Regions from separate parts of the Pseudaquabacterium rugosum genome, predicted to be linked through region 2. Evidence: predicted binding sites of a transcription regulator. Region 2 holds the regulator's gene; each other region holds the start of a gene.
The links. The regulator sigma-54, encoded in region 2, starts transcription at its own class of promoters, with help from an activator protein. The targets are predictions, from matches to a motif close to TGGCANGNAANCTGCTTT.
Positions count from the first base shown of each region.

Region 1: AACH11_RS05575 (PQQ-dependent methanol/ethanol family dehydrogenase) is a predicted target of sigma-54. The motif match lies at 2,534-2,551, and genes of this name have one in related genera.
Region 3: AACH11_RS18905 (CmpA/NrtA family ABC transporter substrate-binding protein) is a predicted target of sigma-54. The motif match lies at 3,786-3,803, and genes of this name have one in related genera.
Region 4: AACH11_RS21060 (PEP-CTERM sorting domain-containing protein) is a predicted target of sigma-54. The motif match lies at 2,980-2,997, and genes of this name have one in related genera.

Region 1 is NZ_JBBUTF010000004.1:292,853-298,474, forward strand. It holds gene AACH11_RS05560 (TonB-dependent receptor family protein) at 1-77, shown strand, start outside; gene AACH11_RS05565 (quinoprotein dehydrogenase-associated SoxYZ-like carrier) at 127-1,050, shown strand; gene AACH11_RS05570 (quinoprotein relay system zinc metallohydrolase 1) at 1,098-2,288, shown strand; gene AACH11_RS05575 (PQQ-dependent methanol/ethanol family dehydrogenase) at 2,616-4,370, shown strand; gene AACH11_RS05580 (HD-GYP domain-containing protein) at 4,497-5,622, opposite strand, start outside.
Region 2 is NZ_JBBUTF010000008.1:120,349-125,970, forward strand. It holds gene AACH11_RS10600 (THUMP domain-containing class I SAM-dependent RNA methyltransferase) at 1-1,305, opposite strand, end outside; gene AACH11_RS10605 (RNA polymerase factor sigma-54) at 1,654-3,216, opposite strand; gene lptB (LPS export ABC transporter ATP-binding protein) at 3,236-4,012, opposite strand; gene lptA (lipopolysaccharide transport periplasmic protein LptA) at 4,009-4,614, opposite strand; gene AACH11_RS10620 (thiol:disulfide interchange protein DsbA/DsbL) at 4,746-5,384, opposite strand; gene AACH11_RS10625 (SPOR domain-containing protein) at 5,509-5,622, opposite strand, start outside.
Region 3 is NZ_JBBUTF010000019.1:2,373-7,994, reverse strand. It holds gene AACH11_RS18925 (pyridoxal phosphate-dependent aminotransferase) at 1-139, opposite strand, end outside; gene AACH11_RS18920 (branched-chain amino acid ABC transporter substrate-binding protein) at 286-1,638, opposite strand; gene tsaD (tRNA (adenosine(37)-N6)-threonylcarbamoyltransferase complex transferase subunit TsaD) at 1,672-2,805, opposite strand; gene AACH11_RS18910 (ANTAR domain-containing response regulator) at 3,002-3,640, shown strand; gene AACH11_RS18905 (CmpA/NrtA family ABC transporter substrate-binding protein) at 3,970-5,244, shown strand; gene ntrB (nitrate ABC transporter permease) at 5,332-5,622, shown strand, end outside.
Region 4 is NZ_JBBUTF010000024.1:39,224-44,845, reverse strand. It holds gene AACH11_RS21065 (AAA domain-containing protein) at 1-2,171, shown strand, start outside; gene AACH11_RS21060 (PEP-CTERM sorting domain-containing protein) at 2,209-2,913, opposite strand; gene AACH11_RS21055 (helix-turn-helix transcriptional regulator) at 3,321-4,349, shown strand; gene AACH11_RS21050 (sugar ABC transporter substrate-binding protein) at 4,501-5,451, shown strand; gene AACH11_RS21045 (ABC transporter permease) at 5,536-5,622, shown strand, end outside.

The DNA.
Region 1 (5,622 bases), on a different contig from region 2:
ACGGCAACCGGCGCTACTTCGAGCCCGGCGCACCGCGCAGCCTGCTGGTCTCGGCCCGCTGGCAGCACCGCTGGTGAGTCCGGCGCCGTCGGCCACCCCACCTGACCCCCGAGCCGGAGCCGCCCGATGCGCCGCACCCCGCGCCCCCTGCCGATGCCGCCCCGCGCGTCGGCGAGTCCCGGAGCCCTGAGCCGTCGTCGGCTGTCCGGCTGGCTGCTGGCGCCGCTGCTGGGCGCGGCGCGGTCGGTGCCGGCCGGCCCGGCCGCGGTGGCGGCTGCGCTCGGCGCGGCCGGCGGGGTCGGCATGGCGGGATCCGCGCAGGCCGCACCGCCATCGGACATCGATCCCTTCGGCAGCCTGGTGTGGCCTTCGCTGCGCCAGGAGTTCCTGGGCGCTGATGCACGGGTGGTGTTCGACGACCGGGTGCAGGTCCAGGGCCCGCCCTTCGCCGAGGACCCGATGAACGTGCCGATCAGCGTGCGGGCGGCGCTGCCCGAGGTGCGGCGCCTGATCGTGCTGGTCGACCGCAACCCGATCCGCAAGGTGCTGGAGCTGCAGCCGCTGGCCGCTCAACCGACGGTCGCCTTCCGTTTCAAGCTCGAGCAGGCCTCGCCGGTGCGTGCCGCGGCGCAGACGGCCGACGGGCTGTGGCATGTCGGCGGCACGCAGGTCGATTCGGCGGGCGGCGGCTGTACCGTGCCCGGCGGCAGTCGCGCCGACGGCAGCTGGTCGCAGACGCTGGGCCAGGTCAGCGGTCGCCTGTTCGAGGCCGACGCGACGCGCGCGGCGGGGGCGGATGCCGCCAGCCGTCTGCGGCTGCGCATCATGCATCCGATGGACACCGGCCTGGTCAACGGCGTGCCGGCCTTCTACGTCAGCCGCCTGGTGGTGCGCGATGCGCGCGAGCGCGAGCTGCTGCGCATCCAGACCTTCGAGCCGGTCAGCGAGAACCCGGTGTTCTCCTTCGACTTCGCCGAGCCGCCGCTGCGTCCGCTGCGCATCGTCGGCCAGGACAACAACGGCAATCGCATCGACAGCGTGCTGCCATGATCCATCCGCTTTCCGATGCCGTGAACCGTGCCGGCCCGTCCGGTCCCGTGAACCCGACCGGTCCGCGCCCCCTCCGTCGGGGCCGCCGGCTGCGCCAGCGTGCGCTGCTGGCCGTGCTGGCCACCGTCTGTGCCGGGCTGTTCGGGGCGTCCGTGCCGTCGGGCGGCGGGCAGGGCCCGCAGGGCTGGGACGGCGAGGGCTGGTCGCCGTTGAGTGCGCGCCAGGCGATGCGTGAGCTCGGCCGTGCGATGCCGCTGCCGGCGGCCCAGGCCCAGACCCAGAACCAGACCCTGTTGCAGGTCGCGCGGGCGTCGGCCGATGGCGCCGAGCCGCCACGCCCGCCGCGTCCGGATCCGGCCCGGCTGGACTACGGTCTGCAGGCCCGTGCGCTGGCTCCGGGCGTCTGGGTGGTCGAGGGCCGCAACGAGGACTTCAGCCGCGACAACGGCTGCAACATCATCAACACCGGCTTCATCGCCACCGGCCAGGGCGTGGTCGTCATCAACACCGGCCCCAGCCGCCGCTACGGCGAGCAGCTGCGCGCGCTGATCGCCCGCACCGTGGCCGAGCCGGTGGTGCAGGTGCTGCACCTGAACCAGCATCCGGACTATTTCCTCGGCAACCAGGCCTTTGCCGACGTGCCGCAGCTGGCCACCGTCTCGACGCGGGCCGGCATGACGCGCGAGGCCAAGGCCTACGAGGACAACCTCTACCGCCTGTGCGGCGACTGGATGGGCGGCACCGAGGCGCGGCTGCCGGCGCAGACCATCGGCGCCGGGCCCTGGCGGGTGGGCGCGCGCGAGTTCGTGCTGCACGAGTACCGCGGTCACACCGACAGCGATCTGGTGCTGGTCGACCGCCGCAGCGGCGTGGCCTTCGTCGGTGGCCTGGTCTTCGCCGACCGGGTGCCGACGACGCCGCATGCCGATCTGCCGCGCTGGATCGCGTCACTGCAGACGCTGCAGGCCGCGCCGGATCTGCGCTGGCTGGTGCCCAGTCACGGGCCGGTGCGCCCCGGTGGCGCCGATCTGGCGGCCACCGCCGACTACCTGCGCTGGATGGACCGCCAGTTCGGCCTCTGGGCCGCGGCCGGCCTGGAGATGAACGAGGTGCTGCGGGCGCCGGTACCCGCCGAGTTCAGCCGTTGGGCGGCCTGGCCGACGGAGTGGACCCGCAACGTGGCCCACCTCTATCCGCGCTACGAGCGCGCCGCGCTGGCGGCGACGGTCGCGCGCTGAGCGTCTGGATCGTCGATCCGGTCCTGTCATCGCGGCAGCCCGTGTACATTGCGCGTTGGGGTGGCCGCAGGGCCGCTGCCGCGCCGCTGCGCGGGCATGCCCCGGGTCGGTGTTGCGTTGTCCCAGCCTGGGTCGGCCTGTCCTGTGCGACGCTGGAGCAGTCCTGGTCGACGGGGCTGCGGGACAACCCGCAGTCAGTTCGGGCTTACACGGCCGAAGTCCCCCATTTGGAGCCTCTCGGCACATGGCACGCATGTTGCCCTTGAGGCCATCCGGAACAGCGGGAAATCCTCCCGTCTGTGCTGACCCCCCCTGGAGGAGACCACCATGCAATTGAAGCTCTCGACCCTGCTCGTCACGCTGGGCTGCGCGATGATGGCCGGCACGGCCGCCCACGCCGCCGGCGTCACGGACCAGATGATCGACAACGATGCCAAGTCCACCGGCGATGTGCTGAGCTGGGGTATGGGCAACGAAGGCCAGCGCTACTCGCCGCTGAAGAAGGTCAACACCGGCAACGTCGGCAAGCTGGTGCCGGTCTGGTCGTTCTCCTTCGGTGGCGAGAAGCAGCGCGGCCAGGAGTCGCAGCCCGTCATCCACAACGGCAAGATGTTCGTCACCGGTTCGTACTCGCGCCTGTTCGCGCTGGACGCCTCCACCGGCAAGAAGCTCTGGAAGTACGAGCACCGCCTGCCCGACGGCATCATGCCCTGCTGCGACGTGATCAACCGCGGCGCCACGCTGTACGACAACCTCGTGATCTTCATGACGCTCGACGCCCAGATCGTCGCGCTGAACCAGGACACCGGTGACGTGGTCTGGAAGGAGAAGATCGACAACTACGCCGACGGCTACTCGGCCTCGGCCGCGCCGCTGATCGCCGGCGGCCTGCTGCTGACCGGCGTGTCGGGTGGCGAGTTCGGCGTCATCGGCCGTGTCGAGGCGCGCAACCCCAGGACCGGCGAGCTGGTCTGGGTGCGTCCGACCGTCGAAGGCCACATGGGCTACAAGTTCGACAAGGACGGCAACAAGACCGAGAACGGCATCTCGGGCACCACCGGCAAGACCTGGCCGGGTGACCTGTGGAAGACCGGTGGCGCCGCCACCTGGCTGGGTGGCACCTACAACGCCAAGACCGGCCTGGCCTACTTCGGCACCGGCAACCCGGCGCCGTGGAACAGCCACCTGCGCAAGGGCGACAACCTGTTCTCGTGCTCGACGGTCGCCATCGACGTCAAGACCGGCCAGATCGTCTGGCACTACCAGGGCACCCCGAACGACGGCTGGGACTTCGACGGCGTCAACGAGTTCGTCACCTATGACGCGGGTGGCGGCAAGGTGCTGGGTGGCAAGGCCGACCGCAACGGCTTCTTCTACGTCATCGACGCGAAGAACGGCAAGCTCGAGAACGCCTTCCCCTTCGTCAAGAAGATCACCTGGGCCACCGGCATCGACCTGAAGACCGGCCGTCCGAACTTCGTGCCGGAGAACCGCCCGGGGGATCCGACCGCCGGTGCCGACGGCAAGAAGGGCCAGAGCGTCTACGCCGCCCCGTCCTTCCTGGGCGGCAAGAACCAGATGCCGATGGCCTACTCGCCGGAGACCAAGCTGTTCTACGTGCCGGCCAACGAGTGGGGCATGGAGATCTGGAACGAGCCGATCACCTACAAGAAGGGTGCCGCCTACCTGGGCGCCGGCTTCACGATCAAGACCAATGGCGACGGCCCCATCGGCGCCATGCGCGCGATCGATCCGAAGACCGGCAAGATCGTCTGGGAAACCACGAACAACGCGCCGCTGTGGGGCGGTGTGCTGACCACCGGTGGCAACCTGGTGTTCTGGGGCACGCCGGAAGGCTATCTGCAGGCCGCCGACGCCAAGACCGGCAAGGTGCTGTGGAAGTTCCAGACCGGTTCGGGCGTCGTCGCCCCGCCGGTGACCTGGGAACAGAACGGCGAGCAGTTCGTGGCCGTGGCCTCGGGCTGGGGTGGCGCCGTGCCGCTGTGGGGTGGCGAGGTCGCCAAGAAGGTCAGCTACCTGGAGCAGGGTGGCTCGATGTGGGTGTTCAAGCTCGCCAAGTGAGCTGAAGGCCCGCGGCGCGGGCCGGTCGATCGTTGACCGGTCCGCCTGATCCACCTGATCCGTGCCCCCAGGCCGTGTCCGTCCGCGAGGATGGCACGGCCTGTGTGCTTGTGGCCCCGGCGGGCCTCAGGTCTCGGCCACGCCCATCAGTTCGGCCGTGCTGATGGTCAGTGGGCGCGCGGCGCCCTGCATCAGCCCCTGCACCGCCTGGCCGGCCTGGCTGGTGTCGCGCCGTACCGGACGGCTCAGCGTCTGGCCGCCCGCCGTGGTCATCACCGCGACCACCGGCGTCATCACCGTCGGGCCTCGCCGCACGACGATGCCGCACTCGCCGTTGGCCAGGCGCACCCAGCAACCGGGCGGGTAGACGCCGAACTCCTTGACCAGCGCGGCCGTCATCGGATGGCCCTGGTCCTGCATGAACATCTGCCGCCCGGCCTGGTCGGCGGCCATGGCCTCGCGCCCGGCGCGCGGGCTGAGTTTGGCGGTGTAGACATCGGCACGGTGCACCAGGGCCGCGATGTCGCCGACCTCGCGCAGGCCCTTGGGATAGCCCTGGCCGTCGGCCGTCTCGTGGTGGTCCTCGACCGCCCGCAGCCAGTCGGCATCGCTCACGCCGCCGAGCTCCAGCAGGCGGCGGCTCTCGATCGGGTGGGCATGGATGGCCCGTCGCTGTTCGGGCGTCGGTGGGGTGGTCTGCGTGGCCAGCAGGCCCTGCAGCTCCAGCATGCCGACGTTCATCGTCAGCGCGGTCTTGAACGCGCGTTGCACGTCGGCCTCCTCCCAACCCAGACGGCGGGCGACCAGCTGGGTGCAGATCGCCGCATGGACCGCGTGGTCGGTGCCGTACTTCAGCAGCGGGTTGTCGGCCGGCCGCAGCACCTGGAAGATGGCCAGATCGGGATCGCGCTCGATCAGCGCCCGCACCGGACCGGCGGCCTCCTCGACGGTCTCGCGGAAGCCGGCCTCGCCGGCGCGCAGCAGGCTCTCGCCGAGCTGGTCCAGGCAGCGCTTCCACATCCGGGGCAGCTCCTGTGGCTTGGCCATGCGCAGGGCGTCCGCCTGCGACTGCAGCTCGGCCAGATCGACCAGCGCGCCACGCTGCATCAGCGCCTGCAGCTGGGCCGGTGTGCGCAGCAGCTGCCCCTTGGCCAGCAGCAGCGTGCGGTCGTGGTCGCGGACGTTGAAGGGCAGGGGCTGGCCCAGCACGATGCGATGCTGGACGAGCGACAGGGGTGAGAACTGCTGGGTC
Region 2 (5,622 bases):
GCGTGGCTCGCGCGGGGTGCGGGCGCTGCCGCTGACGAGGTCGAAGCGGAACAGCCGGCACTCGATCGCGCCGTTCCACATCGGCACGCGGCGCGTCTCCTTCAGCCGCAGCGCCTGCGGCAGCTTCAGGTCCGGGCTCAGCACCCAGGCCGTCCAGCCGGTGTAGGCCCGCTTCCAGTGGGCGGCCAGTGCGGCATAGAACTCGCCGGCCGAGGCGCCGGCATCGAAGTCCTCGCGGCTGCCCTGGCCACGCGGGCCGCGCATGTCGTCATCGCGCACGCCGTGCGTGCCCTTGGCCTCGATGCGCTCGCCATACGGCGGGTTCAGCACCAGCAGGCCGCCGGCCGCCGGGGCCGGGCGCTGCAGCGCATCACCGGTCTTGAACTGGATCGCGTGGCCGACGCCCGCGCGCTGCGCGTTGCGCTGCGCGAAGTCGGTCATGCGGAAGGCGACGTCGCCGGCGTGGATGGCCACGGCCGGCGCGTGCACCCGGGCCTTGGCCTCGGTCTTGAGGCGGGCCCATTCGCCCAGCAGCGGGCGGAAGGCGCGCAACTGCTCGAAGGCGAAGCGGCGCTGCAGGCCCGGGGCGATGCCGCAGGCGATCTGCGCCGCCTCGATGGCGATGGTGCCGGCGCCGCAGCAGGGGTCGAGCAGGGCGCCGTCCTCGGCCCGGCCCTGCCAGCCGGCGGCCGCCAGCATGGCCGCGGCCAGCGTTTCCTTCAGCGGCGCCTCGCCCTTGAGGCCGCCGTCACGCTCGTCGCGCCAGCCGCGCTTGAACAGCGCCTCGCCGCTGAGGTCCACGTACAGCGTGGCCAGATCCTCGGCCAGGTGCAGCACCAGCGACAGGTCCGGGTGGCGGGTGTCGACGCTGGGGCGCTCGCCGGTGGCATCGCGCAGCACGTCGCACAGCGCGTCCTTCACCCGCAGCGTGGCGAAGTTCAGGCTCTGCAGCGGCGAGCGCTGGGCGCTGGTGTCGATGCGGAAGGTCTCGCGCGGCGTGATCCAGTCGACCCAGGGCACGCGCCGGGCCAGCGCGTAGAGGTCGTCCTCGTGGCCGTAGGGGCCGTGGGCCAGCGGCCACAGCACGCGCTGGGCGAGGCGGCATTCCAGGTTCAGCCGCATCGCGCCCACGCCGTCGGCGCGCACCCGCACGCCGCCCTTGAGCTCGATCACCGGCCGGCGCGAGGGATCGGCCGGCACCACCGAGCGGTCGACGCCCAGCAGGCGGGCGCACTCGTCGGCCAGCAGCGGCTCGACGCCGGCCGGGCAGGGCAGGAACAGCGAGACCGGCTCGCCGCTGGCCACCGGTGCCAGCGCGAGCTCCGGCCGGCGCAGCGGTGGGCCGCCCGGTCGGCCACCCGGTCGGCCGCCGGGGCCGGGGCCCGGTCGCCCGGGGCCGCCCGGACCCCGGCCTTGCGGGCCGCCGTGGGGGGCGTGGCCCGGGCCCGGGCCACGTCGGGCTCCGTGAGGGGCGGGGCCGTCATCACGGCGGTGGCGCGGCATGCCGCCGATCGGCGGCTTGGGAAATTTGGGGGTGGTCACGGCAGGAAGCCTCCAGCGCGGACGGCCTGCACAGGGCAGGCATCGCGGGGTACGGGAAGACGGAACGTCAGGCGGACGGGGCCGGCTGGGCCGGGCCCGTCCGGGGAATGCTCACAAGGCCTTGCGCAGATTGGCCGGCGCGATCTTCAGCGCCTCGCGGTACTTGGCCACGGTGCGGCGGGCGACGGTGATGCCCTGCTCGCCCAGCATGTCCGACAGCTGGCTGTCGGACAGCGGCTTGGCCTGGTCCTCGTTGGCCACCAGCTGCTTGATCAGCGCGCGCACCGCGGTGCTCGACGCGTTGCCGCCGGCCTCGGTGTTCAGGCTGGAGCCGAAGAAGTACTTCAGCTCGAAGGTGCCGTAGGGCGTGGTCATGTACTTGGCCGTGGTCACGCGCGAGATGGTGCTCTCGTGCAGGCCCAGCTCGTCGGCGATCTCGCGCAGCACCAGCGGCTTCATCGCGATCTCGCCGTGGGTGAAGAAGCCCTTCTGCCGCTCGACGATGGCCTGGCTGACGCGCAGGATGGTGTCGAAGCGCTGCAGGATGTTCTTCATGAACCAGCGCGCCTCCTGCAGGCGTGACGACAGCCCGCTGGCCGAGCCGTTGCGCTGGCCGCGGATGGCCTGCGCGTACAGGTCGTTGATGCGCAGCTTGGGCATGACGTCCGGATTGAGGGTCGCCTTCCAGCCGCGCCCCGACTTCAGCACGATGACGTCGGGCACGATGATGTTGGCCTCGGCGCGCGCGAACGGGCGGCCGGGCTTGGGCTCGCAGCTCAGGATCAGGGCCTGGGCCTCGCGCAGCAGCTGCTCGTCGGCGCCGGTGGCCTGCATCAGCTTCTTCGCGTCGCGGCGCGCCAGCAGCTCGAGGCCGGCCTCGGCGATGCGGATGGCGACCTTGCGTGCGGGACTGCGCGGCTTGTCCTTGAGCTGCAGCACCAGGCATTCGGACAGGCCCGAGGCGCCGACGCCGGTGGGCTCCATGCTCTGCAGCCATTTCAGCGCGCAACGCAGGCGGTCGGCCAGCTCCTCGCGTTCGTCGGCCTGATCGGGATCGTCCGGATCGATGCCGAGCGCGCTGCCCAGACGCTCGGCGATCTCGGCGAGCGGGTCGCCCAGATAACCGTCTTCGTCGAGAGACTCGATGAGCACCAGCACCGCGGCCTGGTCCTCCTCGGACAGCCGCATGCCCAGCAGCTGGCGCCGGAGGTGGTCCTGCAGCGTCGGTCCCTGGTCGGCCGACTCGATGGGCTCGAAGTCGTCGTCCCCGCTGCCGCTGCCGGTGTTGCCGGAGGGCAGCTCGCGGATGCCGTCGAAGTCGTCGCGCTCGGTGCCGTTTTCCCAGTCGTCGCGCTCGGTGGCGCCGAAGTCGGCGTTGTCGACCCCGGCCGGCTCGTCGCCGCCGGAGCCGTCACCGGCGGCGCCGTCCTCGCGCTCGGCCAGGCGTTCCTTCTCGCGCTGGCCGGCGGCGTCCTGGCTGGACGACAGGCGCTCCAGCCCGAACTCCATCGGCGCGTGGTCCTCCTCGACGTCGAGGAAGGGGTTCTGTTCGAGCATCTGCTCGATTTCCTGGTGCAGCTCGAGCGTCGACAGCTGCAGCAGCCGGATCGACTGCTGCAGCTGCGGCGTCAGCGCCAGGTGCTGGGACAGGCGGACCTGCAGGGACGGTTTCATGACTGCTTGCTTCCGTCCGTCACATCTTGAAGTGTTCGCCGAGGTAGACGCGCCGCACGTCGGGATTGCCGACGATCTCGGTCGGCGTGCCCTCGGCCAGCACACGGCCCTCGCTGATGATGTAGGCCCGGTCGCAGATGTCGAGCATCTCGCGCACGTTGTGGTCGGTGATCAGCACACCGATGCCCCGCGCCTTCAGGAAGCCGATGATGCGCTGGATCTCGATCACCGCGATCGGGTCGACCCCGGCGAAGGGCTCGTCGAGCAGGATGAAGCGGGGCTGCGAGGCCAGCGCGCGGGCGATCTCGACGCGCCGGCGTTCGCCGCCGGACAGGGACGGCGCGGGCGCGTCACGCAGCCGGGTGAGCGACAGGTCGTCCATCAGCTGTTCGAGCTGGCGGTCGATGGTCGCGCGGTCCAGGGCCTTGCCCTGGGCATCGTGCTGCAGTTCGAGCACGGCGCGGATGTTCTCCTCGACGCTGAGCTTGCGGAAGATCGAGGCTTCCTGCGGCAGGTAGCTCAGGCCCAGGCTGGCGCGGCGGTGGATCGGCTGGTGCTGCACCGGCTGGCCGTCGATGTGGATCTCGCCCGCATCGGCACGCACCAGGCCGACGACCATGTAGAACGTGGTGGTCTTGCCTGCGCCGTTGGGGCCGAGCAGGCCGATGACCTCGCCGGCGGCCACGCGCAGATGGACTTCCTTGACCACCTGCCGGGCACCGTAGCGCTTCTGCAGGCCGCGGACCTCGAGCCGGCTGCCGCCGTCGGCGGTGCGGGTCGCGGAGGCGGTCGTCATGGGCGGTCCGCGCCGGACGGGCCGGTCTTCAGCGGCAAGGGCACCTGGGGCGCGGCGGGCACGGTGGCCCGCGGCTGGATCACCGCGCGCACGCGGCCGCCGGGATTGCCGGCGCTGGCCGCACCGCCGCTGACGCTGATCTGCTCGGCCACGTTGTCCCAGACGATCTCGCCGCCGGTGATCTCGTCGGCCACCGTCGTGCCGCGCAGGCGCCGCACGACCGCCTGGCCGACGAAGCGCAGCGTACCGGCCTTGCCGTCGTAGTCGATGCGGGTGGCGCTGCCCTCGACGGTCTCGTCGCTGCCGTCGCGCTTCTGGCGGTACTGGGCGGGCTTGGCCGTGCTGCCGCTGGCGGTGGCCGAGGGATGGCCCTCACGGCTCTCGCGCAGCTCGATCTGTTCGGCGCGCAGCACCAGCGTGCCTTGGGTGATGACGACGTTGCCGCTGCACTGGCTGACCTGTCGGGCCAGGTTGACGGTGCAGGGCTTGTCGGATTCCAGCGTGAGCGGCTGGGTGCGGTCCGCCGAGGCGGCCATGGCCGGCAGGCTCAGCAGGCCGGAACCGGACAACAGGACGACGAGGACGGAGCGCAGGGACGACATGAGCGGCACAGAAATTGCATGCCATTCTAGTCCGATCTCGCTGCCTTGGGGCGGGCCGTGGCGCGAATTCCGTCTCGCCGCGCAGTATGCGTGGCCGGGGCGAGGCTGACCAGCGCCCGGCGGCCGGAGGATCAGGCGCGGACCTGGGCGATCAGCTGATTGGTCACGCTCAGGGCGCGATCCGGGCCGCCGCTGATCGACGGCGAGGTCATCCAACGGCCGTGCACGCCGATCGTCGGCACGCCGTCGATGCCGTAGCCCTGGGCCAGCTGGCGCGCCTTGGCCAGCTTGCCGGCGATGCCGAAGCTCTTCATCGCGTCCAGGATGCGGGTGGCGTCGGCGCCGCTGGCCGCGGCCCAGGCACGGATCTCGTCATCCTTGTCCAGGCGCTTCTTGTCGACGTGGATCCACTTGAAGACGCTGGTGTGCAGCTTGTCGATCTGGCCCAGGGCCTCGATCGCGAAATAGAGCTTCTGGTAGTTCTCGTGCCAGGCCTGGAAGGCCACCGGGATGCGGGTGAACGCGACCTTGTCGGCCGGCAGCTGGCGGACCCAGGACTCGAGCGCCGGCTCGAACGCGTTGCAGTGCGGGCACCAGTAGCCGAAGAACTCGACCACCTGCACCTTGCCCGCGGGCATGGCCAGCGGCTCGGCCACGCGGCGGAAATCGCGGCCTTCCTGCGGGGATCCTTGCGCGTGGGCGAGCAGGGCGGGGGTGCCCAGCGCTAGGCCGGTGGCCAGTTGACGGGAGACGAAGTCGCGACGGTTCATGCCTGAGGGTCCTCGGAGGGATCGATGCGTTGCGCGGTTGGAGCGGGGGCGCGGCCCGGGGTTCCCCGGTGGCGCGCACGGCGGCGGCGAAGCGCGGGGGCCACGGCCGGTGGCGGGATGTGGATCAGCGCAGCTGGGCCTCGACGCGCACGAGGGCGGTGTCGATGCCCGCCTCCTGCAGCGGCGCCTGGGCCGCCACGGCCTCGTCGCGGCTGTCGAAGGGGCCGACGCGCACGCG
Region 3 (5,622 bases), on a different contig from region 2:
CCTGGTCGCTCTCGCCGAACCAGAAGGCCAGCACGTCGGGGCGGCCGAGCGCGGCGTTGGCCACGGCGCGGATCTGGCTGCCCGGCAGGGCGGCGATGGTCGGACGCAGATCGGGCAGATGCGGCACGGGCGGACTCATGGGGGTGGAGGTTCTGCGGATGACAGGGTGTGGTCGATGATGGGGCGACAGCCGGTCGGGCGCGCCGGCGCGCTCGCCGACACCCTCGCCGGGACGCTCACCGCTGACTGCGCGCCCAGGGCGCCCGCGCACGGTGCCGACCGGGCTCAGCCCGGCCGCACCATCTTGCAGCTGGCGGGCAGCTCGACCTGCCGTGGCTCGAAGCGCCGCATCACGCGGAAGCCGTAACCCGAGCCCTCGACCTCGTGCTTGACCCCGCGCGCGCCGACCCGGTCCATCACGCCGACCAGCAGCGGCTGCTGGAACTGGTGGTCGGACGCGCGCATCACGCCCTCGTGGAAATCGCGCAGGGGGCCCAGCCGCGTGGTGTCCAGCTGCAGACCCTCCAGTGCCCGGGCCACCGCCAGCGGATCGGCGCTGCGCGCCTTCTCCATCGCCTGCACCAGCAGCTCGATCAGCGCCTGCATGCGGGCGTGCAGATAGTCGTCGCGCGGCTGCGGATAACGCTGGCGGAACTGGCCGACCAGGGCATCGGCCGCCGCGCCACCGACATTGGGCAGCCACTCGGCCACCGCCAGCACCTTGCCGACGCCCGCCTCGCCGATGGCCGCCGGCGCGCCCAGCGCGTTGCCGTAGAAGGTGTAGAAGCGCAGGTCCAGGCCCAGCTCGCGGCAGGCCTTGATCATCAGCGTCAGGTCCGGGCCCCAGTTGCCGGTGACCACCGCCTGCGCCCCGCTGGCGCGGATCTTCGAGGCCCAGGGCAGGAAGTCCTTGATCTTGCCCAGCGGGTGCAGCTCGTCGCCGACGATCTGGATGTCGGGCCGGCGGCGGCCGATCTCGGCGCGCGCCTGCTGGTTCACGTACTGGCCGAAGCTGTAGTCCTGGCCGATCAGGAAGACCTTGCGCAGCTGGCGGTCGTCCTGCAGCACCGACATCAGCGCGCCCAGCCGCATGTCGGCATGGGCGTCGAAGCGGAAGTGCCAGAAGCTGCAACGCTCGTTGGTCAGCGCGGGCTCGACGGCGGCGTAGTTCAGCAGCACCTGGCGGCGCTCGGGATCGCGCTGGTTGTGGCGGTTGATGGCGTCGATCAGCGCGCCGGCCACGGCCGAGCTGTTGCCCTGCAGCACCCAGCCGATGCGCTGGTCGGCCGCCAGGCGCAGCAGGTTCAGCGCCTCGTCGGTGCTGCCCTGGTGATCCAGGCGCTGCAGCGCCAGCGGCCGCGCGCCGCCGGGCAGGCGCACGCCGCCGCGGGCATTCACCCGCTCGACCGCCCACAGCAGGTTGCGCCAGGCCGCCTCGCCGCCGGCGGCCAGCGGGCCGGACAGGGCCTCGATCATGGCCAGCCGGATCGGCTCGCCGGGGGCCGCCGTCTGGGCGCGCACGCCCGGGGCGGCCACCACGGCCGCCGCCCCTGCGCCGGCACCGACGAGCTGACCGAGGAAGCGGCGACGGGAAGGCGGGAGGTCGGACAGGACGGTCTGGACGGTCTGGGCGGACATGGGTTCAGGCCGGCGCGACGCGGCCGCCGGGCATCAGGTCAGGGGATGGGACGGGATGGCGGGCACCGGAGCCGGCCCCACCGGCGGCCGATCCTGCGGCTCATCCAGCGGCCAGCGCGGGCGCACGTCGAAGGCGTAGTCGGGCCGGGCGGTGGCGATGCCGGTCTGCAGCCGCATGGCCGCGGCCAGCGCGATCATCGCCCCGTTGTCGGTACACAGCGACAGCTCCGGATAGTGCACGCGCCAGCCGCGCTTGCGCGTCGCCTCGTCCAGCTGGGCGCGCAGCGCGGCGTTGGCGCCGACGCCGCCGCTGACCACCAGCCGCTTCAGCCCGGTGCGCTTGAGCGCGTCCAGGCTCTTGCGCACCAGCACCTCGACGATGGCGGCCTGGGTCGAGGCGGCCAGATCGGCCCGCTCGACATCCGTCGGCGCGGGGCCCAGCTTGCGCAGCTGCACCGCCACCGCCGTCTTCAGGCCGGCGAAGGAGAAATCCAGATCCTTGCTGTGCAGCAGCGGGCGCGGCAAGGCGTAGGCATCGCCCCGCCCCTGCTGCGCCAGGCGCGACAGCGCCGGCCCGCCCGGATAGCCCAGGCCCAGCAGCTTGGCGCTCTTGTCGAAGGCCTCGCCGGCCGCGTCGTCGATGGTCTCGCCCAGCAGCGCGTACTGCCCGACGCCATCGACCCGCATCAGCTGGGTGTGGCCCCCGGAGACCAGCAGCGCGACGAAGGGGAACTCCGGCGGATCGGCCGACAGGAAGGGCGACAGCAGATGGCCTTCCAGGTGATGGACGCCGAGCGTCGGCCGGTCGAGCGCCAGCGCCAGCGCGCAGGCCACGCCGGCACCCACCAGCAGCGCGCCCGCCAGGCCCGGGCCGCGGGTGTAGGCCACCACGTCGATGTCGGCGCGGCTCAGGCCGGCCTCGGCCAGCACCTCGTCGGTCAGCGGCAGCACGCGGCGGATGTGGTCGCGCGAGGCCAGCTCGGGCACCACGCCGCCATAGGCCTCGTGCATCGCGACCTGGCTGTGCAGCGCGTGCGCGCGCAGGCGCGGCCAGACGATGGGCCCGCCACCGGCCCCGGTGCCTGCCCCGGCGGTAGCCGGCGACGCCAGGGTCACCACCGCCACCCCGGTCTCGTCACATGATGATTCGATGCCCAGCACATTCATGGCGCGCGAGTGTATCCAGACCGCCGCCACCGGCTGGCCGCGATGGCGGGTCGCAATGGCGGGTCGCGACGGCGCCGCACCCAGGCGCACCAACGCACACCAGCGCCGCACCCGAACCGCACCACACCCATGCAGGACCGGCCCGGCCTGGTGCATCGGGCCGGCCACTGGCGCGTCACTTGCTTGGGATTGCGCCATGAAGACATCCGTCTCCACGCTGCGCATCGTCATCGTCGCCCCCGAGAACCTCAGCCCCGGCCCGGACATGGATGCCGAGCTGCTGGAAGAGGCCGACCGCTCGCGCAGCCTGCGCATCGGTCTGCTGGAGGGCGGCTACAACATCGTGGCGGTGCTGCCCTCGGACATCTACCTGCCCGAGCGCATCGCGCAGATCCAGCCCGACCTGATCATCGTGGATGCGGAAAGCCAGGCCCGCGACACGCTGGAACACGTGGTGATGGCCACGCGGGATGCGCGGCGCCCCATCGTGCTGTTCACCAACGAGGAAGACCCGACCCACATGCGCGAGGCCATCGCCGCCGGGGTGACGGGCTATGTCGTGCAGGGGCTGGCGGCTGAGCGGGTCAAGCCGGTGCTGGACGTGGCCATGGCCCGCTTCCAGGTCGAGGAAGGCCTGCGCCGCGAGCTGGCCGACGCCCGCAGCCAGCTCGGCGAGCGCAAGATCATCGAACGGGCCAAGGGCCTGCTGATGACGCGCCACGGCCTGAACGAGGACGCGGCCTACGCCCGCCTGCGCAAGACGGCGATGGACAAGGGCCTGAAGATGGCCGACCTCGCCCAACGCCTGATCGACGCGAGCGAGCTGCTGGGCTGATCCGCCCCCTGCGGCGCCGGGCCACGCACCAGCGCCGACCGCAGGCACCCCGGGATGGTGCATTGCAGCAGGACCGGCGCGCCACGGCCCGCGCACGGCCTCCCTGCCGCGGTGCATGGGGTGCCGGACCGCGGGAGATCCAGGCTGGCACGCCCCGTGCTTAGTACTCTGCAAGAAGGTCAACGGCGATCTTCCCTCACAGGACAGGCCACTCCAACGTCGGAGTGACCCGCCCAGGACGACGGCGTCCCCACCCTCTGTCGCGGCATCCGCGGCGGTCCGGTGCGGACGCCTTTTTGTTTTTCCGTCGTAGCGAGAGAGCCCCCGCGATGTCTTCCCTGTCCAAGCCCGCCAAGGAAACCCCCGACATGAGCCGCCGTACCGTCATCAAGGCCGCCGCCGCAGGCGTGGCCGGCGTCACCGCCTCCGGCATGGTGCCCGGCCTGCAGGCCGCCGTGTATGCCGCCGGCTCCGACAAGCCGGAGAAGGAAGAAGTCCGGATCGGCTTCATCCCGCTGACCGACTGCGCCAGCGTGGTGATGGCCAGCGTGCTGGGCTTCGACAAGAAGTACGGCATCAAGATCATCCCGACCAAGGAGGCCAGCTGGGCCGGCGTGCGCGACAAGCTGGTCAACGGCGAGCTCGACATGGCCCACGTGCTCTACGGCCTGGTCTACGGCGTGCACCTGGGCATCGGCGGCCCCAAGAAGGACATGGCCGTGCTGATGACGCTGAACAACAACGGCCAGGCCATCAGCCTGTCCAAGGCGCTGGCCGACAAGGGCGCCGTCGACGGCCCGTCGCTGGCCAAGGTGATGGCGGCCAACCCGCGTGAATACACCTTCGCCGGCACCTTCCCCACCGGCACCCATGCCATGTGGATGCACTACTGGCTGGCGGCCGCCGGCATCAACCCGCTGTCGGGGGCCAAGCTGATCACCGTGCCGCCGCCGCAGATGGTGGCCAACATGCGCGTGGGCAACATGGACGGCTTCTGCGTCGGTGAGCCCTGGAACCACCGCGCCATCATCGACGGCATCGGCATCACCGCCAACACCACCCAGGACATCTGGAAGGACCACCCCGAGAAGGTGCTGGGCGCCACCGGCGAGTTCGTCCAGAAGTACCCCAACACCGCACGTGCGGTGATGATGGCGGTGCTCGAAGCCAGCCGCTGGATCGACGCCGGCCTGCAGAACAAGATGAAGATGGCCGAGACCGTGGCGCAGAAGGCCTACATCAACACCAGCGTCGACGCGATCAACCAGCGCATCCTGGGCCGCTACCAGAACGGCCTGGGCAAGACCTGGGACGACCCCAACCACATGAAGTTCTTCGGCGACGGCGCGGTGACCTACCCGTACCTGTCGGACGGCATGTGGTTCCTGACCCAGCACAAGCGCTGGGGCCTGCTCAAGAGCCACCCGGACTACCTGGGCGTGGCCAAGGCCATCAACCAGACGGCGCTCTACAAGGAGGCCGCCGGCGCCCTGAAGATCAGCGTGCCCAAGAGCGATCTGCGCAGCAGCAAGCTGATCGACGGCGTGGTGTGGGACGGCAAGGAGCCGGCCAAGTACGCCGACGGTTTCAAGATCAAGGCCTGAGCCTGACGCGGGTCGTGTGCGGCAGCGCCGCGGACGACCCCGCCCATCCACACCTGACGTGTCCCGCACGAGCAACTGGAGATCCCCATGGTCAGTGCCGTCTTCCACTCCCCGCTGAACACCGTCGAGCCCGGCGCCGCGGCCCGCCCCGCCGCCACCGGCGCTGCCGCCGCCACCACGGCCGACGCACCCACCGCGACCGCACCGGCCCCCGTCGCCCCCCGGCCGGCCCGCGACTGGCGCGGCTTCTGGATGGCCGTGCTGCCGCCGGTGCTCGGCCTGGCCACCCTGATCGCGATCTGGGCCGTCGCGACGATGAACAGCACCACCTTCCCCACCCCGGCACAGACCTTCGACGCCGCGGTCAAGCTGTTCGCC
Region 4 (5,622 bases), on a different contig from region 2:
TGGCCGGCCACCTGCGGCGCCACCTCGGCCGCGTCGACATCGCGCAGGCCGCGCGCACGCTGGCCGAGCACCGCGAGGCCCTGGCGGGCTGCGGCGGCCCGGTGGTCGAGCGCCTGCGCGCGGCGCTGGCCGACGGCCCGGGCCAGCGCACGCTGGGCGCCGACCGGCTGGCTGCGGACTGGGCTGGCCTGATGGCCGAACTGCGGCGCATCGAGCAGCTGCGCCCCGAGCTCGACCGCGTGGCCGAGCTGACCGCACGCATCGAGCAGTCGGGCGCGCCCGACTGGGCGCAGCGCCTGCGCCAGCCGCTGCCGGACCCCTCATCCTCACCGTCAGCCTCGTCGTCCTTCCCGGGGTCCGACGGCGACCCGGCACTGCCCGCGCGCTGGCGCGAGGCCTGGACCTGGGCCCGCCTGCGCCACCATCTGCAGGGCCTGGACGCCCGCGAGGAGCAGCAGGCACTGGCCCGCCGCCGCCGCGCGCTGGAGCAGGTGCTGGCGCGCCAGTACACCGATCTGGTCAGCCACAGCGCCTGGCTGCAGACCAAGGCCAACGCCTCGGCCAAGGTGCTGTCGGCGCTGGAGAGCTACCGCGTGGCCATCCGCCGCATCGGCCAGGGCACCGGCACCCATGCGCCGCGCTACCGGCGTGACGCCCGCCAGGCCATGCTCGATGCGCAGGCCGCCGTGCCCTGCTGGATCATGAGCCATGCCAAGGTCTCGGAGAGCATGCCGGCCGAGCTCGGCCGCTTCGATCTGGTGATCGTCGACGAGGCCAGCCAGTCCGATCTGTGGGCGCTGCCGGCCGTGCTGCGCGGCCGCCAGGTGCTGGTGGTGGGCGACGACAAGCAGGTGTCGCCGACGGCCGGCTTCCTGGAGGCCGCGCATGTCGAGCGTCTGCGCCAGCGCTTCCTGGCCGACCAGCCGCATGCCCGTGACCTGACGCCGGAGAAGTCGCTGTACGACCTGGCCTCGACCGTCTATGCGGCGCACCGCGTGATGCTGACCGAGCATTTCCGCTGCGCCGAGCCCATCATCGCCTACAGCAACCGCACCTTCTACCAGGACCAGATCCGGCCGCTGCGCATCCCGCACGCCAGCGAGCGGCTGGACCCGCCGCTGGTCGATCTGTACCTGCCCGCGGGCGTGCGCGACGCACGCAACATCAACGCCGCCGAGGCCGAATGCATCGTGCAGCAGATCGAGGCCCTCGTGGCCGATCCGGCGATGGCCGGGCGCAGCATCGGCGTGGTCTCGCTGCTGGGGCCGGAGCAGGCGCGCCACATCCACGATCTGGCCTGCCGCCGCATCGACATGGCCGAGCTGACGCGCCGCCGCTTCACCTGCGGCGACGCCTACGTGTTCCAGGGCAGCGAGCGCGACATCATGTTCCTGAGCCTGGTGGCGGACGCGAAGCAGCACCACGCGCTGTCCGGCCAGGCCCATGACCAGCGCTTCAACGTCGCGGCCAGCCGCGCGCGCGATCGCATGGTGCTGGTGCGATCGGTGACGGCGGCCGAGCTCTCGCCGCGCGACGTGCGGCGCGGCCTGGTCGAGCACTTCAGTGGCGCGGCGCAGGCCCCCCGCGCCGCCGATGGCGTGGGCGGGGCCGTCGCGCAGCCCGAGGTCGAACGGCCGCTGATCGAGCGCTGCGAGTCCGGCTTCGAGCGTGACGTGGTGCGGCGCGGCCTGGTCGAGCACTTCAGTGGCGCGGCGCAGGCCCCCCGCGCCGCCGATGGCGTGGGCGGGGCCGTCGCGCAGCCCGAGGTCGAACGGCCGCTGATCGAGCGCTGCGAGTCCGGCTTCGAGCGTGACGTGTTCGGCGCGCTGACGGCGCTGGGCTACCGCGTCACGCCGCAGGTGCGCGCCGGCGCCTACCGCATCGACCTGGTGGTCGAGGGCGCGGGCGACCGGCGCCTGGCCATCGAATGCGACGGCGATGCCTTCCACGGCCCCGACCGCTGGCCGGCCGACATGGCGCGCCAGCGCATCCTGGAGCGCGCCGGCTGGACCTTCTGGCGCTGCTTCGCCTCGACCTGGACGTTACGTCGCGCGGCCGTGCTGCAGGATCTGCAGGAACGGCTGCAGGCCATGGGCATCGCGCCGCTGGGTGCGGCCGGGCCCCGGCCCGGCGGGGTCGCGCAGCGGGTGTGGCCGCCGCAGGCGGCCTGAGCTCGGGCATGGCCGCCGCCCGCGGCGGCCGGCGACCTCAGCCCGCGCGGCGGCGACGCTGGCCGGCAAGGCCGGCAGCGCACAGGCCGAGCGCGGTCAGCGCCAGCGCGCCCGGCTCCGGCACCGCGTTCAGCACGGTCACCGTGCCATTGACGCCCTGGGCCAGCGTGCCGCCGGCGGTGAAGACGATGTTGTCGAAGTAGGCATCACCGGCCAGGCCGCGCGAGCCGTCCCAGTCCTCGAACTCGAGGTGCACCGTGCCGCCGACCAGGGTCGACCGCAGCGTGGCGACGTAGGTGTGCCACTGGCCGTCGTCGATCAGGTCGAACAGCGTGGGATAGCTGCCGGTGCCGGCCACCCAGTACTCGCGGTTGCCGGGGGTGCCGTTGCGCACGCCGAAGTAGCCGCCGATGTCGCCGGCCACGCTGCCCTGGCGCGGCAGGCCCAGGTAGTCGAACTGCACGGTGTAGACGTTGCTGCCGTTCAGGTCGGCGGTGCTGAAGATGCTGCCGGCCGAGCCCAGGCGGTTGAAGCCCAGCACGTGGTTGGCCGCGTTCAGCGGGTCGACCATGATGGCGGCCTCGTCGGGGCTGCGCTGGGTCCAGGCCGACAGGGTGCCCTCGAAGTTCTCGGTGAAGCTCTGCAGCAGCGGCGCGGCCTGGGCGGTGCCGGCCAGCAGGCCCACGGCCAGCGCGGCCAGACGGAGGGAGGACGTGGAGACGATGGCCGGATGGGTGTTCATGGGGCTTCCGCAGCGGTGGTGTGGTCAGGGCCGGAGCCCCGGGAGGGACGCCGACATGGGGACTTCATTGCAAACGCGATGCCAGAAACGGCCAGAAACGGACCGCCACGGCCCGGATCGGGCCAGCCGCCGCGATGGGCCGCCGGCGGCGTGAAGCGCGTCACGTTCGCGGCCCGTCCCCACCGGCCGGACACGGCGCGGCGGCCGGCGTGAGGGGTCGTTCCCGGCCACGCTCAAGCCGACGGCACGCCGGCCGACAACAGCGTCATGCCGTCCGCCCTGCCCACCTGCCCGTCGATCTGGGGTGATCCCCCCAGGGCGGCCGCCTTACGCCGCACGCCACCAGTCGATGGCGGACCGGCTGGGGTGGATGCCCCAGGGCCGGTGGCGGTCCGTCCGGGACAGCCATGAGCCCGTCGACGGCGCCCACCGCGCTGACCTCGCCGGGGCTGGACGGCCCGCAACTGGCGGCCTGGAGCGCGCTGGTGCTGCAGCTGCACCGCGGCAGCCGGCAGTGGGGCGCACGCCAGTTCCAGCAGCGCACGGCCGAGCTGATCCAGGAGCTGCTGCCGCACGACGGCCTGTGGTGCGGCGGCGGGCTGGCCGAGGCGCCGGATGCCGCCCGCTCGCCGACATCCAAACCGACACCGACACCACCGCCGACGCTGACCGCGCCCACGCCCACGCCCGGCCAGGGCCGCTGGCAGGCGCTGATGCAGGCCGGCGCCTGGCCCTGCCCCCCGCCCACGGATGCGGCGGCCGGCCACGTCGCGGAAACGACGCCGGACGTCCCCGCCACCGCGCAGGCCACCCAGGCCCGCCCCGCGCACGCGCCGCAGGTGCAGGCCGTGCTGCAGGATCCCGCCGACGCCACCGTCTGGGTGCTGGCCCTGCGCCGCGAGGCCGGCCGCCCCGACTTCACCGCGGCCGATGCGGCGGCGCTGGCCTTCATCCTGCCGCACCTGGTCGACAGCTGGCGCGAGTGCGCGCTGGCGGAGCTGTCCCGTCCGGCGGGCCGCACGCCGACCATCGGCCATGCCGTGGCCGCGGCCGACGGCCTGCTGCGCGTGTCCGACGCGCGCTTCCTGACGCTGCTGCGGCTGGAGTGGCCCTATGCCGAGCGCCACCGGCTGCCCGAGGTCTGGCTGCCGCCGGCGGAGCCGACCTGGATCGGCCGCCGGGTGGTGGCCGAGCTGCAGCCCCACCCTGACGGCGGGATCCAGGTGCGGCTGCGCCCGCGCTCGGTCGTCGACACGCTGACCCCGCGCCGCCGCGAGATCGTGCAGCGCTATGCGGCCGGCGAGACCGGCCCGCAGATCGCACGCGCGCTCGGCCTGTCGGAATCGACGGTCAACAACCACCTGGGCGCCATCTTCAAGCAGCTGGGCGTGCAGACCAAGCTGCAGCTGCGGGCGCTGGTGGACGGGCCGCGCTGAGCGGCCTGGCTGTTCAAAACAGAAATCCGTTTTCACGCGTTTACCCCGGTGCGCACCGGCGGGGCGCCACGTATAACTGCGTCACTGCACCCGGGTGCAGTTTTTTCGGCACCAGTCTGCACCCGGGTGCAGAAACGAGCAGGAGACACGCATGAACACCCTCAAGCCCTTCCGGACCCTCGCCCTCGGCACCGCGCTGGCGCTGTCCTTCGCCGCCCCGGTGATGGCGCAGGCCGGCCAGCCCACCATCCTGGTCGTCACCCACGGCCAGGCCTCGGATCCGTTCTGGTCCATCGTCAAGAACGGCGCCATGCAGGCGGCCAAGGACACCAACGTCAAGGTCGAGTACCGCGCGCCGGAGACCTTCGACATGGTGGCCATGGCCAAGCTGATCGACGCAGCCGTCAATCAGAAGCCGGCCGGCCTGGTCGTCTCCAACCCCGACCCGGACGCGCTCGGCCCGGCCATCCGGCGCGCCGTGGCCGCCGGCATCCCGGTGGTGTCGATGAACTCGGGCATCGCCGCGGCCGACAAGCTCGGCATCGCCTTCCACGTCGGCCAGGAGGAGCTGTCGGCCGGCCGCACCGTGGGCGCCGAGCTGAAGAAGCGCGGCGGCAGCAAGGTGCTGTGCGTGAACCAGGAGGTCGGCAATGCCGCGCTCGACCAGCGCTGCAAGGGCGTGACCGAGGGCTTCGGCGGCCCGGTGACGGTGATGCCCACCAGCGCCGATCCGGCGGAGATCGAATCCAAGATCCGCGCCGCGCTCAGCGCCGACAAGAGCATCGACGTGGTGCTGGGCCTGAGCGCCCCGCTGGTCGGTGAGCGCGCGGTGGCCGCGGTGCAGGGCATGGGCCTGGGCGCCAAGGTCAAGGTGGCCAGCTACGACCTGTCGGCCGGCTTCCTGAAGTCGGTCGCCGAAGGCAAGGCCGAGTTCGCGGTCGATCAGCAGCCTTACCTGCAAGGTTATGTGCCGGTCTCCTCGCTGGCCCTCAAGGCCCGCTACGGCACCCTGCCGGCCGGCCACGTGCCCTCGGGCCCGAGCTTCGTGACCAAGGCCACCGCGCCGCAGGTCATCGGCCTGTCGGCCAAGGGCATCCGCTGATCGCCCGCGGCCGCCCGCTCCCGGCGGCCGCGGCGCTCCCGCCCCGGCCGCCCCCGATCCCCCTTCCTGCATGAGCCCCCTGGAATGAACGCCGTGACCGGAACGCTCTCCCCTCCCGAGACGGGCCAGGCCCGCGCCGCCGACGAACGTCTGAAGCACGTCTCGCCGATG